4 regions of the Rhizobium sp. 05N49 genome follow, and region 2 is predicted to be linked to each of the others. Evidence: predicted binding sites of a transcription regulator. Region 2 holds the regulator's gene; each other region holds the start of a gene.

What was found. The regulator PhoB, encoded in region 2, activates phosphate uptake and scavenging genes when phosphate is short. The targets are predictions, from matches to a motif close to TGTCATNNANCTGTCAT.
Positions count from the first base shown of each region.
Region 1: AC1DF8_RS03815 (PhoX family protein) is a predicted target of PhoB. The motif match lies at 2,612-2,628, and genes of this name have one in related genera.
Region 3: AC1DF8_RS29455 (toxic anion resistance protein) is a predicted target of PhoB. The motif match lies at 1,582-1,598, and genes of this name have one in related genera.
Region 4: AC1DF8_RS13930 (UDP-2,3-diacylglucosamine diphosphatase) is a predicted target of PhoB. The motif match lies at 1,130-1,146, and genes of this name have one in related genera.

Region 1 covers NZ_JBFTME010000001.1:748,819-753,233, forward strand. The annotation lists gene AC1DF8_RS03810 (ArsR/SmtB family transcription factor) at 87-404, shown strand; gene AC1DF8_RS03815 (PhoX family protein) at 549-2,522, opposite strand; gene aptA (omega-aminotransferase AptA) at 2,771-4,099, shown strand; gene AC1DF8_RS03825 (alpha/beta hydrolase family protein) at 4,240-4,415, shown strand, end outside.
Region 2 covers NZ_JBFTME010000002.1:478,249-482,663, reverse strand. The annotation lists gene AC1DF8_RS06590 (pyrroline-5-carboxylate reductase) at 102-890, shown strand; gene phoB (phosphate regulon transcriptional regulator PhoB) at 1,024-1,707, opposite strand; gene phoU (phosphate signaling complex protein PhoU) at 1,836-2,549, opposite strand; gene pstB (phosphate ABC transporter ATP-binding protein PstB) at 2,594-3,409, opposite strand; gene pstA (phosphate ABC transporter permease PstA) at 3,424-4,415, opposite strand, start outside.
Region 3 covers NZ_JBFTME010000021.1:16,061-20,475, reverse strand. The annotation lists gene AC1DF8_RS29470 (glycerophosphodiester phosphodiesterase) at 1-97, opposite strand, end outside; gene AC1DF8_RS29465 (RidA family protein) at 97-564, opposite strand; gene AC1DF8_RS29460 (cell envelope integrity EipB family protein) at 715-1,554, shown strand; gene AC1DF8_RS29455 (toxic anion resistance protein) at 1,760-2,836, shown strand; gene AC1DF8_RS29450 (substrate-binding domain-containing protein) at 2,851-4,415, shown strand, end outside.
Region 4 covers NZ_JBFTME010000006.1:63,742-68,156, forward strand. The annotation lists gene AC1DF8_RS13925 (NADP-dependent malic enzyme) at 1-919, opposite strand, end outside; gene AC1DF8_RS13930 (UDP-2,3-diacylglucosamine diphosphatase) at 1,213-2,025, shown strand; gene AC1DF8_RS13935 (MFS transporter) at 2,215-3,435, shown strand; gene dgcA (N-acetyl-D-Glu racemase DgcA) at 3,387-4,370, opposite strand.

The DNA.
Region 1 (4,415 bases), on a different contig from region 2:
TGCTAGTTTTCGCCGTCAGTCAAAGAACCGTCTGACGGCCTGTGCCTGTACGGATGATGTACGTTTCGCATTAGGAAGAAGAAAATATGGAAACCTCTGATTTGGCCGAGCACACCAATGTGGCGGCAGCTTTATTATCGGCCATGGCCAACCCCAAGCGTTTGCTGATCCTCACCAGCCTGGTAAAGGGAGAAGTGCCTGTCGGCGTTCTCGCTACCCAGGTTGGCCTGAGCCAGTCGGCCCTCTCCCAGCATCTGTCGAAATTGCGCGCTCAGAAGCTGGTCAAGACCCGTCGTGATGCACAGACGATCTACTATTCCAGCAATTCCGAGCCGGTCATGAAGATCCTTGCAACACTCGAGGATATCTACGTGGCTCAGAACCGGAGCAGGTCTGCAGCCTGATGTTAGCGCTGACATGATGTCAGTCTGAGCAACGTTCCAGGAGATGTTTCCGCGGACGCTGCTTATGCTATTTTTCAGCACGTGAAGCCTTAGAGGCCGGCAATTCGCAAGAATTGCCGGCCTTGTTTGGTTGGAGAAGCGGGCTTAGCTGCCCACCACTCCGTTCTTGCTGCGCGTCAGCACGACAAGCGACGGACGGGCCGGTACGCCCGGCTTGAAGTCCGGCCAGCTGGTGCCGGCATCTTCCATCGAAGTCGCATCCTCGTTGTCGGCCATGCGCAATTCGCCCGGATGCTGGACCGAGAGGAAGACGCTGGAACCATCAGAGGTGAAGGTCGGAGAACAGGTCTCCGAACCGACGGGCGCGATATAGATGAGCTTCGGCAGCGCGCGGCCCGGACCTTCTGTATCCATCACATAGACGGAATCGGCGATGCCTTCCGGCGGCGGACCGTCGGTCGTCACCCAAAGACGGCCTGCCGGATCGACGGCAAGATTATCAGGATCAGTAAACCATCCGGCCGAAGTGGTCGCCGGATGGAACATCGCCTGGTCTTCGGGCTTTGCCGGATCCCCGCAAAGGACGAAGACGTCCCATTTGAAGCTCTCGGCTGCGTAATCAGGCTTGTCCGGACCGCCGGGGGTTACCAGTTCCAGCAGATGCCCATGCGGATTGGGGCCACGCGGATTGGCAACGTTGACCTGTTCCTTCTCGTCGTCACCCTGGCCTTTCGGCAGGCGGTCCTCATTCTCGGTCATGGCAACATAGAGCTTGCCGGTGCCGAGATGCGGGATGAAACCTTCCGGGCCGTCCATCGGTGTCGCACTGACGAGATCGGCCGCAGCGCGCGTTGCGAGGACCACATCGGCCTGCGTCTTGAAACCGGCTTCCGCCGTTAGCGGGCCTTCGCCGGCAACGAGCGGGATCCAGCGCATCGTGCCGTCGCTCTCGAACTTGGCGACCGACAGCGTGCCGTGGTCGAGCAGGTCCTTGTTGGCGGCACGATCGTCAGGGTTCCACGGATCGCGGGTGACGAAGCGATAGATATATTCGAAATCGTCATCATCGCCCATGAAGACCACGACGCGGCCATCCGGCGCCACGCAACACTGTGCGCCTTCATGTGTCATGCGGCCGAGCGATGTACGCTTGACCGGCTTTGCCGAGGGATCGAAGGGATCGATTTCGACGACCCAGTCGAAACGCATCCATTCGTTCGGCTCTTCCTCGAACTTGAAGCGCGGTTCGACGCGGCTGACGGAATAGATGTCGTTCTCGTCCTCGTCCCAGCCCTGTCGCTCGACCAGTTCCTGGTTCGGGAGCTTTTTATAGTCGCCGGCAAAGACGTCCATTGCGCCTTCTTCACCTGAGAGCATCGTGCCCCAGGGCGTGATGCCGCCATTGCAGTTCGAGATCGTGCCGAAGACGACCGTGCCGGTCGGATCGGCCTTGGTCTTGAGGCGGTCATCACCGGCAGCCGGGCCGGAAATGCCGATTTCCGTGCTCATGTGGATGCGGCGATTATATTTGCCGTCCTTGACCACCTGCCACTGATTGCCGTCCTTGCGCACCTCAAAGACGGAGACGCCGACAGCGGCCATGACCGCACGGATCTGGTCCTCGGTCAGCTTCTCGCGATAATTCTCCGCCGTCAGGCCCGGGAACATCAGGAAGGGCGTCGCATATTCGTGGCTGACGACCATCAGGCCGTGGTCCGAGCTCTTCTCGCCCCAGGGCAATGGCAGGAACTGCGTGAAGTCGTTATTGTAGCCGAACTGGCGTTCGGCGGCCTTGCCGTTGAGCTTGGCCACGTCGAATTCCGGGCTGTCGGCAAAGAGCGCGTCGCCCCAGCGCACCAGGATCTGGCGCTCATAGCCTTCAGGCCAGTGGTCGGCGGTGTCGCGCACGCGCTTCAGTTCTGGGAAAGTGAGCGTCGACTCGGCGGCTTCTGCCTTGGTAGCTTCGAAAGCCGGCGCAAAAGCAGCCGCGCCCATGGCTGCGATGAAGCCTTTCAGAATGGTACGGCGACGAACGCCTTCTTCGAGAATGGTGCCGTAGCTCGGCGCAAATGCACGCCGCGGATTGGGGCGCGGCCTGGTTTTCTGGCGGTCCGTCATGACTACCTCCGGTAAAAACGGTTGAATTTCAAGGAAATGAATGAAATGCCCTTGGCCATTGCGGCCATCGATTTCTGTAGCAATGCCCAGCGAAGGATTGATGACGCCTCAAGCGTCTCGGGAACGGCATTTGGCGGCGCTTCTTCGGCTTGACGCCTTGCCCGGCGCTGATAATTTGACCGGGCAGTAAAAATAAACGGCGCCAAGCCTAAAACGGGAACGGCCTCCCCAACGGCCAGGAGAACAGCATGTCCAACCGCCTGAATGCAACGCCAAACGACCTTCGCGCCTTTTGGATGCCCTTTACCGCGAACCGCCAGTTCAAGAAGGAACCGCGCCTTTTCGTGAGCGCGAAGGATATGTACTACCAGACCCATGACGGCCGTCAGGTGCTGGACGGTACGGCTGGCCTCTGGTGCGTGAATGCCGGACACTGCCGCCCGAAGATCACCGAAGCGATCCGCGAGCAGGCGGGCGAACTCGATTACGCCCCCGCTTTCCAGCTCGGTCACCCCAAGGCCTTTGAACTCGCCAACCGCTTGGTCGACATCGCCCCCGAGGGATTGGATCACGTCCTCTACACCAATTCCGGTTCTGAATCGGTGGAAACGGCGCTCAAGGTGGCGCTTGCCTATCACCGCGTGAAGGGCAATGGCTCACGCTTCCGCCTGATCGGCCGCGAGCGCGGCTATCACGGCGTCAATTTCGGCGGTATCTCCGTCGGCGGCATCGTCACCAACCGCAAGATGTTCGGCACGCTTTTGACCGGCGTCGACCACATGCCGCACACCCACCTGCCCGGCAAGAACAACTTCACCCGCGGCGAGCCTGAAATTGGCGGCGATCTCGCCACCGAACTCGAGCGCATCGTCACCCTGCATGACGCCTCGACGGTCGCCGCCGTCATCGTCGAGCCGGTCGCCGGCTCTACCGGCGTGCTCATTCCGCCGAAGGGTTACCTGCAGAAACTGCGCGAAATCTGCACTAAGCACGGCATCCTGCTGATCTTCGACGAAGTCATCACCGGCTTCGGCCGCCTCGGTGCTCCCTTCGCTGCCCAGTATTACGACGTGAAGCCCGACATGATCACCGCCGCCAAGGGCCTGACCAACGGCGTCATCCCGATGGGCGCCGTCTTCGTGACCTCGGAAATCCACGATGCCTTCATGAATGGCCCCGAGCACATGATCGAGTTCTTCCACGGTTATACCTATTCGGGTAACCCGATCGCTTCGGCCGCAGCCCTTGCAACGCTCGACACCTACAAGGAAGAAGGCCTGCTGACACGCGCAGCCGAGCTCGCCGACTATTGGGCCGATGCGCTGCATTCGCTGAAGGATTGCCCCAACGTCATCGACATCAGAAATACGGGTCTCATCGGCGCCATCGAGCTCGACCCGATTGCCGGCGAGCCAACCAAGCGCGCCTTCACGGCCTTCCTCAAGGCCTATGAAAGCGGTCTGCTGATCCGCACGACAGGCGACATTATCGCGCTCTCGCCGCCGCTGATCATCGAGAAGAAGCACATCGACGAGCTCTTCGGCAAACTGCGCACGATCCTGCAGAACAACATCTGAGCGCAATCATCCCGGATGAATTCAAGGGCGAGGCTCCGGCCTCGCCCTTTCTTTTTGATGTCGGCGACCTCGATCGCGTAATCGGTCTCCGGTGTGACGGATTTCCTGCAGACAGGGCAAATCACCCCAATGGAGATCCCATGCAAAGACTCGTCTTCCTTCTCTCCCTCGCCCTGCTGCTGGCACCTGCAGCACACGCCGGAACCGGTTTTCGTGAAATCACCCTGGCCGGCAAGAATAGCGATAGCCCTGTTCATGTCAGCATCTGGTATCCAACCGCATCCGACGCCGCGCCGGTTCTTCTCGGCGAAACCCC
Region 2 (4,415 bases):
TGGCATGGACCGGTGGGTCATAGCGCTGTAGCGCGATATTCTGATACAGATGCGGTATTCTGGTCGAGTAGCACGGCGCACATAGTCGCTTGGGGGTGCCAATGGAGATCGATCCAAAGCGGATGACAATGGGGTTCGTCGGGGCGGGCACGATTACCGAGGCTGTCGTCACCGGATTGGGCAAGACAGCGTTTCGCGACGCACCCATCGCGCTGTCACCTCGTAACGCAGGCGTCGCCTCCCGGCTCGCGGCGGCAAACGGGAATGTGTCTATCGCTGTGGGCAACCAGGATGTTCTCGACCGCTCCGATCTCGTATTTTTGGCAGTGAGGCCGCAAATTGCCGAGGAGGTCATCCGCTCGCTTCGATTTCGGCCGGGCCACCATGTCATCAGCTTTGTCGCGGCTACGCCAATGGATCAACTGCTGGCGTGGATCGATCGGCCGGTTCGCCTGAGCCTGGCAATTCCACTTCCGTTCGTCGCCGATCTCCAGGGGGCGACTGCGATCTACCCGCCCGACGAGGTCTCCCACACCCTCTTTTCGGCGCTCGGAACGGCGATCCAGGTTGAAGACAAGCAGGAGTTCGAACTTCTCGCGGTGGCGAGCTGCCTGATGGCCAGCTATTTCGGCATCCTGGACGCGACGTCGACCTGGCTGCAGAGCAAGGGGCTCTCGGGAACGGCTGGCGACGCCTACCTCCGTCAATTGTTTTCCGGCCTCGCCCATGCTGCCCGTTCAAAACCTGTCGCGAGTTTCGATGAACTCATCGGCGAGCATTCGACCAAGGGCGGATTGAACGAACAGGTGCTCGAAGACTTTCGTGCGTTTGGCGGCACTGCGGCTCTGCAAAAGGCTCTTGATCGAATTCTTGTGCGCATCCGTCTGTAAAAAGCAGATCCTTTCGAGGTTCGCTTTCGGCGCCTGGTGTCGGCTTTCGTAAGGAGCTAGGGGTGCCAGATAGACAAACGGGCCGCCCGGCAAGCGAGCGACCCGTCTGGACCTCCGATCACTCGGATTAAGCTTAAGCTTCCATGGAATATCCCGCGCCGCGCACGGTGCGGATGACATCCTGCATGTTGGAGAAATTCAGCGCCTTGCGCAGGCGGCCGACATGGACGTCGACGGTGCGCTCGTCCACGTAAATATCATGGCCCCAGACGCCGTCGAGAAGCTGCGAGCGGGAGAAGACGCGGCCCGGCGAGGACATCAGGAATTCCAGCAGGCGGAATTCGGTCGGGCCGAGGCGGACTTCGCGGCTCTTGCGATGGACGCGGTGCGTTTCGCGATCGAGCTCGATATCACCACATTTCAGAACGGTGGAGAGCACCTCGGGACGGGCGCGTCGGAGCATCGCCTTGACGCGGGCGACGAGTTCCGGCGTGGAGAAGGGCTTGACGACATAGTCGTCCGCGCCGGTCGAAAGACCGCGAACGCGCTCGCTCTCTTCACCGCGCGCCGTCAGCATGATGATCGGCAGGCGCTCGGTTTCCGGCCGCATGCGCAGCCGGCGGCAGAGCTCGATGCCGGAAACGCCCGGCAGCATCCAGTCAAGGATGAGCAGGTCCGGCGTGCGCTCCTGAAGCCGGATTTCGGCTTCGTCGCCACGAAGGATCGTATCCACCTCGAAACCTTCGGCTTCGAGGTTGTAGCGGAGAAGCACGCTCAGCGCCTCTTCATCTTCAACAACTGCAACTCTTGGGATCATGCGTGTCAGTCTCCTAATGCATGATCCTTAAACCGGGGGTGATTTAAGCAAGGGACCATGCAAGACTCGGAATTGGCTGCGACCCTTGCGCGCCCCGACGGGGCGCGCACGCAATCGGCAGGTCCGGATTACTCCGTGACCGCACCAACGGTATTGGAGCTGTCGTCCTTCGGACGCTCGCCCTCCGGCTGGGCGCCGGTTGCCATGTAGTAGATCGTCTCGGCGATGTTGGTCGCGTGGTCGCCGATGCGCTCGATGTTCTTGGCGCAGAAGAGAAGATGCGTGCAGCTCGTGATGTTGCGCGGATCTTCCATCATGTAGGTGAGGAGTTCGCGGAACAGCGAGGTGTACATCGCGTCGATCTCGTCGTCGCGCTCGCGGATGGACTTGGCCTTGTCGGCCGAGCGATTGGTGTAGACGTCGAGCACTTCCTTAAGCTGGACCAGCGCCAGTTCGGAGAGATGCTCGAGACCGCGGGCGAGCTTGCGCGGAACGCCGGTGCTCTGCACCGCGATGACGCGCTTTGCCGTGTTCTTGCCGAGATCGCCGACGCGCTCGAGGTCGGCGGCGATGCGGATCGAACCCATGATCTCGCGAAGGTCGGAGGCCATCGGCTGGCGGCGGGCGATCGTGACGATCGCCTTGTCGTTGATCTCGCGTTCAGCGTGATCGAGGATCACGTCGTCGGAAATGACCTTCTGAGCGAGTGCGGTGTCACCGTTGACCAGCGCGCGAATTGCGTCGGCGCCCATCTGTTCGGCAAGACCACCCATCTCGGAAATGCGCCGGGACAGGAACTTCAGATCGTCGTCATAGGCGGAAAAAATATGTGTCGATGCCATGGGGCTTTGTCCTCGAAAATCGGGAAGGCTTCACATTGCCAAAATCAGCCGAACCGGCCCATGATATAGTCCTGGGTGCGCGGATCGTCCGGATTGGTGAACATCTTGTCAGTATCGTTTTCCTCGACCAGGTTGCCGAGGTGGAACATGGCCGTACGCTGTGATACGCGCGCGGCCTGCTGCATGGAATGCGTCACAATGACGATCGTGTAGTTTTCACGCAGCTCGTGGATCAGCTCTTCGACCTTTGCAGTCGCGATCGGGTCGAGCGCCGAGCAGGGCTCGTCCATCAGGATGACTTCCGGGCTGACGGCGACAGCGCGTGCGATGCACAGACGCTGCTGCTGACCACCGGAAAGGCCGGTACCGGATTCATGCACGCGGTCCTTGACCTCGTTCCAGAGGCCGGCGCGCTGCAGGCTGGTCTCGACGATCTGGTCGAGGTCGGCCTTGGACTTTGCCAGACCGTGAATGCGCGGGCCGTAGGAGACGTTTTCATAGATCGTCTTCGGGAACGGGTTCGGCTTCTGGAACACCATGCCGACGCGGGCGCGGAGTTCGACGACGTCGATATCGGGATCGTAGATATCATCCGTGTCGAGCGTGATCTTGCCGGTCACGCGGCAGCCGTCGATCGTGTCGTTCATGCGGTTCAGCGAACGCAGGAAGGTGGACTTGCCGCAGCCCGAGGGGCCGATCAGCGCGGTCACGGTGTTTTCGCGGATGTTCAGATTGACATCGAAAAGCGCACGCTTCTCGCCGTAATAAACGGAGACATCCTGACCGATCATCTTATACGGAACGTTGCTCATTTTCTGGTCCAGCGCCTTCTCGACTGCGGCTTCCGTCAACATGTTCATGATCTTTACTCCGTTTACCAGCGGCGCTCAAAGCGACGACGCAAGAGGATAGCTCCGATGTTCATGACGATCAGGAACAGGAGCAGGACGATGATGGCACCCGAGGTTCTTTCCACGAATGCGCGCTCGGCTTCGTTGGCCCACATGTAGACCTGAACCGGAAGTGCCGTGGAGGGATCGAGCGGAGTGGCCGGCGCCTGGGCGACGAAGGCGACCATGCCGATCAGGAGCAGCGGCGCAGTTTCGCCGAGTGCGTGGGCAAGGCCGATGATCGTGCCGGTCAGGATGCCGGGCATTGCAAGCGGCAGCACATGGTGGAACACCATCTGCATCTTCGAGGCGCCAAGGCCGAGGGCTGCCGAGCGGATCGACGGCGGTACGGCGCGCAGCGCCGCACGCGTCGCGATGATGATCGTCGGAAGCGTCATCAGGGTCAGCACCAGGCCCCCGACGAGCGACGCCGAACGCGGCAGGCCGGCGAAGTTGATGAAGACCGACAATCCGAGCAGACCGTAGACGATCGACGGAACGGCGGCGAGGTTGTTGATGTTGACCTCGATCAGATCCGTCAGCTTGTTCTTCGGCGCGAATTCCTCGAGGTAGATCGAGGCAGCGACGCCGATCGGCAACGAAAGGGCAAGCACGATGAGCATCAGGTAGAGCGAGCCGATGAGGGCGACGCCGAGACCTGCTGCTTCCGGACGGCTGGAATTGCCGTTGACGAAGAGGCCGGTGTTGAACGTCTTGTGGAGAGCACCGCTCGCCTTCAGCTCGTTCATCCAGGCAACCTGCTTGTCGTTGACCTTGCGGTTCTTCTCATCGACCGAAAGGTTGATCTGGCCTTTGTTGGCACTGTCGATATTGGCATCTGCAAGCACCGTGACATTGACGGTCTTGCCGATGATCGACGGGTCGGCAACGACCATGTCGCGCAACTGGATCGGCGCACCCTTGGACAGCATGGCGGATGCGTCGCGCACGTCAGGACGGCTCGATGCATTGATGC
Region 3 (4,415 bases), on a different contig from region 2:
AAAAAGCCGAGAGCGTGTTTTCCCAGACGGTATTGTTGAGGTCGTGATAGCCGCGGTGCGCAACCGGCAGCTCTTTGATCCAGGCGGCATTCGTCATTATGCGATTTCCATGATAGCATCGATTTCGACTGCGGCCCCAAGGGGCAGGGCTGCCATGCCGACGGCAGCGCGGGCATGTTTGCCGGCTTCGCCGAGTACGTTGGCAATCAGGTTCGAAGCGCCGTTGATGACAAGGTGCTGTTCGATGAAATCAGGCGTCGAGGCAACGAAGCCGTTGAGCTTGATGACGCGGCGGATACGGCCGAGATCGCCGCCGAGAGCCGCCTTTGCCTGAGCGAGAATATTGATGGCGCAAAGCTCTGCCGCGCGCTGGCCGGTGGCGACATCGACATTCTTGCCGAGATGGCCCGACACGGCGACCTTGCCGCCTTCAAGCGGCAGCTGGCCGGAGATGGTGAGCAGATTGCCGCTGATGACATAGGGGACATAATTGGCGGCGGGTGCGGCAGCTTCGGGCAGGGTTATCCCCATTTCCGAGAGACGCGTTGCGATTTGATCGGACATTTTCGTCTCCGCTTTTGTTGTCAATTCTTCAAAAATTATGCATCAAGACTAGAATCTTTAATGTGACAGTTTCGAGCCTCGACTTGGCCGCCTCGATTTGGCCGAAACGGTTCTTATAACATCGCGGACGAGTCCAACAGGAGTTAATGAATGTTCCGATCGTCACTTGCCGCTCTTCTTCTCGCGAGCGTCTCCGCCAATGTTTCGGCGGCCGCGCCGGCGACGAGCGCTGCGATCGCGACCGGGCTTGTCGCTCACCGCGCCGTCTACGATCTGGAACTGAAGGATGCTTCGGAACGCTCGGGCATCGCTTCCATGTATGGCCGCATGGTCTATGAGTTCGACGGCAATTACTGCGAAGGCTTCACCACCAACTTCCGCTTCGTCACCCAGATTGATACCGGCGACAACGTGCGCGTCAGCGATCAGCAGACCAAAACCTTTGAAAGCCTGAAGGACGGCAAGTTCACTTTCGACACCAAGTCCTTCACCGACGATCAGCTCGACAAGGAAGTCAACGGTGCGGCCGAAGACAAGCCGGAGGGTGTGAAGGTCGATCTCAAGCAGCCGGCAAGCCGTGAACTGCAGCTCGCGGAAAGCCGTTTTCCGACCGAGCACATGCTCGACGTCATCCAGAACGCCAAGGACGGCAAGCGTTTCTTCGAGGCGCGCGTTTTCGACGGCTCTGACGACGGCGACAAATCCCTGGTAACGACGACGATCGTGGGCAAGCAGGAAACTCCGGCTGCGGACGAGGCCGATGCCGACAATGCCGGCGAGTTTGCCAAGTCTTCGTTCTGGCCGGTGACCATCTCCTATTTTAACGAGAATGCCAAATCCGACACGCTGCCGGTCTACCGTATGTCGTTCAAGCTCTACGAGAACGGCATCACCCGGGATCTGACGATGGATTATGGAGACTTCGTCCTGACCGGCAAGCTCGCCAAGCTCGAGCTGCTCGACAAGAAGGCTGCGCCTGCCTGCCAGTAAGACGGCTTTTGCACCGACGTAAGCGCCTGTCATAAAACAGTATTTCTAGTACAGCTAAACTGTCGTCCCGCAGATGAGTCGTCGCGGGCCGGTCTTTGCGGAATTCTGCCTTTCCGGTCCTGCGTGGCGTTTGACCCATTTGCTCCGATTATGGGGTCGCAATTCGTAACACCAATTGCGCCACAAGCCGAGAAAGACGACCCGAATGGCCGATACCGATCTCGCGACTGTCCAGAATGCTCCCCTGCCGGCGATCGCCGCCGATCCCAAGGAAGTCGCCCGCATTACGGACACTATCAGTATTGCAGACCGTGCCGGCATCTCCGTTTACGGCGACCGCGCGCAGCAAGCCGTCAGTGACTATGCCGACAGGATCCTGCGCGAGGTGCGCAATAAGGATCTTGGCGAGGTCGGAAAGCTTTTGACCGACATCATCCTGAAATCGAAGAGCCTTGACCCCGCCTCGATCAAGGACAGGGGTTTCCTGAGCCGCGTGTTCCTCTCCGCGAAGGCGCGTCTCGAGCGCTTCAAGGAGGAGTTCGAGGATGTCGCCGGCCAGATAGACCGCATCGGCCTGGAGCTCGACCGCCACAAGGATACGCTGCGTCGCGACATCGCCCTTCTCGACGACCTGCATGAAGAGACGAAGCAGTCGATCGTGAAGCTCGATGCCTATGTCCAGGCAGGCAAGAATTTCGCCGAGCAGTTTCGTTCGATCGAGCTGCCGAAGTTGAAGAGCACGGCCGATGCCGCATCCTCCAGCCCCGGTGGCGGCATGCTGGAAGCCCAGACCTATCAGGACAGTGTCCAGGCGCTCGACCGGCTTGAAAAGCGCATCTTCTATCTGCAGCAGGCGCGCCAGCTCGGCATTCAGCAGCTTCCGCAGATCCGCATCGTCCAGGCCGGCGACGAGACGCTGATCGAGAACCTGCAGGCGACCTCGGCGCTGACGGTTCCCGCCTGGAAGCAGAAGATGGTGATCCTTCTGGGGCTCACACGGCAGAAATCGGCCCTGGACCTGCAGAAGACTGTGACCGACGCCACCAATGACATGATCCGCCAGGCTTCCGAAATGATGAAGGATCAGGCGATCGCCATCGAGCAGCAGTCGCAGCGCGGCATTGTCGATATGGAAACACTTGCCAAGGCCAATCAGGATCTGATCGATACCGTCACCGGCGTGCTGCGCGTGCAGGAAGAGGGGCGCAAGAAGCGTACACAGGCCGAGCAGCAGATGGAACAGCTGACAATCGACCTCAAGAAGGCGATGACCCAGGCGTGAGCGGCAAAATCATTATCCGATCACTCGTGTCCGCGCTCACCCTGTCCGGCCTGGTGGCACTGGCAGGCTGCGATGCTTTCACCCGCGGCCCGAATTTTTCCATCGTTTCCGGCTCGGAAAACACCATCCTGCAGCCGATCGTCGAGGAATTCTGCAAGGAGAAACACGCGACCTGCTCCTTCAAATATGAGGGCACGCTCGATATTGGCCTTGCGCTGCAAAGCGATCAAGGCGTGGAGCAGGATGCCGTGTGGCCGGCCTCCAGCGTCTGGGTCGACATGTTCGATGCCAAACGCAGGGTCAAGGACCTGACATCGGTGGCGCAGACACCCGTCATCCTCGGCGTGCGCAAGTCGAAGGCCGAGCAGCTCGGTTGGGTCGGCAAGGATGTCTTCATGAAGGATATCCTGACAGCGGTGAACAGCGGATCGCTGAAATTCCTGATGACATCGGCCACCCAGTCGAATTCCGGTGCCAGCGCCTATCTCGCCATGCTTTCAAGCGCGCTCGGCAACAAGCCTGTCATCGAGCCGGGCGATCTCGACAACAAGACTGTGCAGGACACCGTTCGAAGCCTGCTTGCCGGCGTCGTGCGCTCCTCTGGCTCGTCGGGCTGGCTTGCCGACCTCTATACGGACTCGGCCGGCAAGGGCACGGTCTATGATGCGATGTGGAATTATGAGGCTGTCATAAAGGAAACCAACGACAAGCTGTCAGGCATGGGCAAGGAGCCGCTCTATGCCATTTATCCCGCCGATGGCGTGGCGATGGCGGATTCGCCGATCGGCTTTGTCGATCATGGCCGGGGTCCCGAGGTCCAGGCCTTTTTCAAGGATCTGCTCACCTATCTGCGTTCGCCCGATGTGCAGAAGAGGATTGCCGAAACCGGCCGCCGCCTGCCGCTCGGCAGCGTCACCGCCGAAGCTGAGCCGAGCTGGAATTTCGATCCTGCCAAACTGGTGACCGCGATCCGCATGCCGGAAACGGCCGTGATCCGCCAGGCGCTCACGCTCTATCAGGCGGCACTGCGCAAACCGTCATTGACGGTACTCTGCCTCGATTTCTCCGGCTCGATGCAGGGAGATGGCGAGAACAGTCTGCAGCAGGCGATGCGCTTCCTCTTCACGCCCGAGGAGGCAAGCAAGGTTCTGGTGCAATGGTCGCCGGCCGACCGCATCTTCATCATTCCGTTCGATGCCAATGTCCGCGATATCTTCTCGGCCTCGGGCGACACGATGGAACAGCAGGGGCTTCTCAACGCCGTTTCCGGACAGCATGCAGGCGGCGGCACCAATATGTATGCCTGCGCCGAACGCGCACTTCAGCAGATGACGAAGACCGGGGACCTCGGCAATTATCTGCCGGCGATCATCATCATGACTGACGGCAGATCGGATGACCAGAGTGCAGCCTTCATGAGCGACTGGAATGCGATGGAACCACGCGTGCCGATCTTCGGGATCACCTTCGGCGATGCGGACAAGACCCAGCTCGACAGTCTGGCGGCAGCGACCGCGGCACGTGTCTTCGATGGCCGGTCGGACCTTGCGACGGCATTCCGCACCGCCCGCGGCTACAA
Region 4 (4,415 bases), on a different contig from region 2:
GCATGATCTCTGGCGTCGGATTGGCAAGCGCCATGATGAGCGGCTTTTCGGCCATCTGCGCCAGGAGTTCCGGCTTCAGCACGCCGGCCGCTGACAGGCCGAGGAAAACGTCGGCGCCGCCGATATTTTCGGCAAGCGTGCGCGTGTCGCTCTTCTGAGCGTAGATCGCCTTCCACTCGTCCATCAGCTCGACGCGGCCTTCATAGACGAGGCCTTCGAGATCGTGGACCCAGATGTTTTCGCGTTTGGCGCCGAGCGTCACCAGCAGGTTGAGACAGGCAAGGGCGGCGGCACCTGCGCCGGAGGCGACGATCTTCACCTCATCGATCTTCTTGCCGGCGAGTTCCAGGCCGTTGAGGATGGCGGCTGCGACGATGATCGCGGTGCCATGCTGGTCGTCATGGAAGACCGGGATCTTCATCTTCTCACGCAGCTGCTTCTCGATGCGGAAGCATTCCGGCGCCTTGATGTCCTCGAGGTTGATGCCGCCAAAGGTCGGCTCCAGCGAGGCGACGGTGGAAACCATCTGGTCGACATCTGCCGCATCCACTTCGATATCGAAGACGTCGATGCCGGCGAATTTCTTGAAGAGGACGGCCTTGCCTTCCATGACCGGCTTGGAGGCAAGCGGGCCGATATTGCCGAGGCCGAGCACGGCGGTGCCGTTGGAGATGACGGCGACGAGATTGGCGCGGGACGTATAGTCGGCCGCCTGCTCCGGATTGTCACGGATGGCGAGGCAGGGAGCGGCGACACCGGGAGAATAGGCAAGCGCCAGGTCGCGCTGGTTACCGAGCGGCTTGGTCGCCTGGATTTCCAGCTTGCCGGGGCGCGGATAGCGGTGGAAGAAAAGCGCCTGCTCGTCGAGGCTGCCGCCCGTCAAATTCTTTTCCGATTTGGATTTTTCCTGGTGATCCATCGCCGCCTCCAGCGTTGTTCGAAGTCTTTTGAAGCTTCCTCCATACATCAATCGACCCGTGGGAACAGTACGGAAATAAGCGCAGCGGAACTTTTTGATCTGATGGTAACGGGGAGCTGACATCGGAGTTTTCCCGGCCAGCTGCGGCACTCCGACCGGGAAGGGCTCTTATCGGTGGATTGAGCGGCTTTGCAGGGCTTTCCTGCGGTTTGTCATCTTCCTGATACACGAGTCTGATTTTGGAAGACCAGACGAAGAACGATGGGACACGAGCGGAAAGGCTTGTGACAGACATGATGGAACCCCGGCGCTTCCGCACCCTCTTCATTTCCGATGTGCATCTCGGCTCGAAGGCCGCCAAGGCGGATTTCCTGCTGGATTTCCTGAAATACCATGAGGCAGACACGATCTACCTCGTTGGCGATATCATCGACGGCTGGCGCCTGAAGCGCAGCTGGTACTGGCCGCAGGTCTGCAACGACGTCGTCCAGAAACTCTTGCGCAAGGCACGCAAGGGTACGCGCGTCGTCTATATTCCCGGCAATCACGACGAATTCCTGCGCGCCTTTCCGGGCACGCATTTCGGCGGCATCGAAGTCGTCGACCGCATCATCCACGACGGCGCCGACGGCAAGAAGTATCTGATCCTGCACGGCGATGAATTCGACGTCGTCGTACGCAATGCCCGGCTGCTCGCCTATCTTGGCGATTGGGCCTACGATATGGCGATCCGCATCAATATTGTGCTGGCTGCCGTGCGCCGCCGCCTCGGCATGCCTTATTGGTCCTTCTCGGCATGGGCCAAGCTGCAGGTGAAACACGCCGTCAACTTCATCGGCGAATTCCAGCGTGTGGTTGCCGAGGAAGCCCGCAAGAGCGGCGCCGATGGCGTCATCTGCGGCCATATCCATCACGCCGTGATCGAGGATATGGACGGTGTCCGTTACATCAACACCGGCGACTGGGTCGAAAGCTGCACGGCAATCGTCGAGCATGAGGACGGCCGGTTCGAACTCATCACCTGGCGTGCGCTGACCAGCAACGTGCCGGCCCTGACCTCTGTCGAATTGCTTGAAGAGGGCGATCTCGCCCCGCAGGCTGCCTGAATAATGTGTGCGTACCGCACCGGCCTGGCCGGTGCATCATGAATTTAGCCGTTGCCGTCAGGCGACAGGCCCAATTAATTTTTTAAATCGTTTCGAGTTATGTCCGAAACGTTACAGGCGGGCTATTTCTCGCCATAGTCGTGTCGGATTGGATGTGTTAGGCAACGGTCAGTTTCCTTCAGGTCCATCATGATTCCCGCACAAAATCCCTCGACGGGTGAGGGAGCGCCGCCGCGCTTCCGGCAGCTTAGCGCGCTGTGCTACAGCGCGCCGCTGCTGGTCAACGGCATCGTTCTGCCCTTCTTCCCCGTCTGGCTTGCAGACCACCAGTTCAGTGACCACCAGATCGGCACGATTCTGGCCGTACCCATGGTGGTGCGCGTTCTTGTGGCCCCGATCGTGGCGGTCTTTGCCGACCGCATGCAGGAGAGGGCACATGTGCTTCTATGGTCAGGCATCCTCTCGCTGCTGACCGCCATAGCGCTCTACTGGACCACGAATTTCTGGCCGGTGCTGATCGTCTTTGCGCTGCAGGGCGCGACATTCGCTCCCTATGTGCCGGTCGTCGAATCGATCGTGATTTCGGGGGTGCGCCGCTGGGGGCTCGATTACGGCTCCATGCGCGTCTGGGGCTCGGTTGCCTTCATTGTTTCCACGCTGATCGGCGGCGAGCTGGTCGGCAAATGGGGCGGCGCCATGGTGCTGCCGGTGATGATCTTCGGCTTCACGCTGACAATCGTCATGGCGGTTTTCTGTCCACGCATCGGGCCGACACGGCGGCGCGGCCAGCCGATCAATCTCCCGGCGACGACGGGCAGCGGCCTGCGGGAGCCGCATCTGCTGCTTCTGCTGCTCGGCGTTTCCATACAGCAGGCAAGCCATGCGCTGCTCAACGCCTTCTCCTCGATCTATTGGCACCAGCTCGGTTTTTCGGGCACCGCGGTCGGCCTGCTCTGGAGCGCCGGCGTCGCCTCCGAAGTAACGGTGTTCTTCCTGTCGCGGCGGCTCAACCGCCGCTTCAATGCCTGGACGCTGATCCGATTCGGCTGCGCCGTCAGCATCTGCCGCTGGGTGTTCTTCCCGATGGAAACGAGCTTCATCGGGTTCTTCATGCTGCAATGCCTGCACGGTTTTACCTATGCCTTCGTGCATACCGGCGTGCAGCGGCGCATCGTGGCGACGGTGCAGGAGACGCAGGAAGCCTCGGCCCAGGGCGCCTATTTCTTCTATATCGGCATGGCCTCCGGCCTGATGACGATCGCCTCAGGCTACATCTATTCCGCGCTCGGCCTCGACAGCTTTTATGTCATGGCCTGTGTCGCGGCCTTCGGGCTCGCCCTTGTCATCATCGCCTATTATCTTCAGCCCCAGAGGCTGGCGTCGGGCGGGAATACGAGGGAGCCGGCGTAGTTCAGACCGGGCTCGCGGTCGCGGGCCAAGAGCAGCGGGCCGTCGAGATCGACGAAATCGGCGTCCTGCGCCAGAAGAACGGCAGGCGCCATCGCAAGCGACGTGCCGACCATGCAGCCAATCATGATGGAGAAGCCGAGCCGCTGGGCTTCCTCCTTCATTTCCAGCGCTTCCGTCAGGCCGCCGGTCTTATCCAGCTTGATGTTGATCGCGTCATAGCGGTCGGCAAGGCTTGCGAGGTCGCCGGTGTGATGGACGCTTTCATCGGCGCAGACGAGCACATGGCGAGCGATCTCGGCCAGCATGTCGTCACGGCCGGCCGGCAGCGGCTGCTCCACCAGCGCGATATTGGCTTCGGCAGCGATACGAAGATGATGTTCAAGCCTGTCTTCCGGCCAGCCCTCGTTGGCATCGAGGATGATGGCGGAATCGGGCGCGGCGGCGCGCACTGCCAAAATGCGGCTTTCGTCATCGCCAGTGCCGACCTTGACCTTCAGAAGCGGGCGCTGCGCATGTTCACGCGCCTGGGCTGCCATGACATCGGGTTCTCCGAGCGAGATCGTATAGGCAGTCGTCAGGGACTTCAGCTTGCGCAGATCGAGCCGGTCGGCAACGCTCCGGCCTGATAGCTTGGCTTCGAGATCCCACAGCGCGCAATCGACGGCATTGCGGGCCGCGCCCGGCGGCATGGCATGCAACAGTGCGGCCCGGGAGATGCCATCCTCGATCAGCGGGCGGGCCGCTTCGATCTGCGCCATCACGCTTTCCGTCGTCTCGCCATAGCGGCGGTAGGGCACACATTCGCCCCATCCTTTGGCACCTGATTCTGTCAGCGTGCAGGTGATCACCTCTGCGGAGGTCTTTGCCCCGCGCGAGATGGTGAAAGTTCCCGCAATCGGGAATGAATTCATCTGGATATCAAGATTGCGCGGCATATTTGCTCTCCTGCGAGCATGGAAATTGCGCGTTGCTTCTGTATA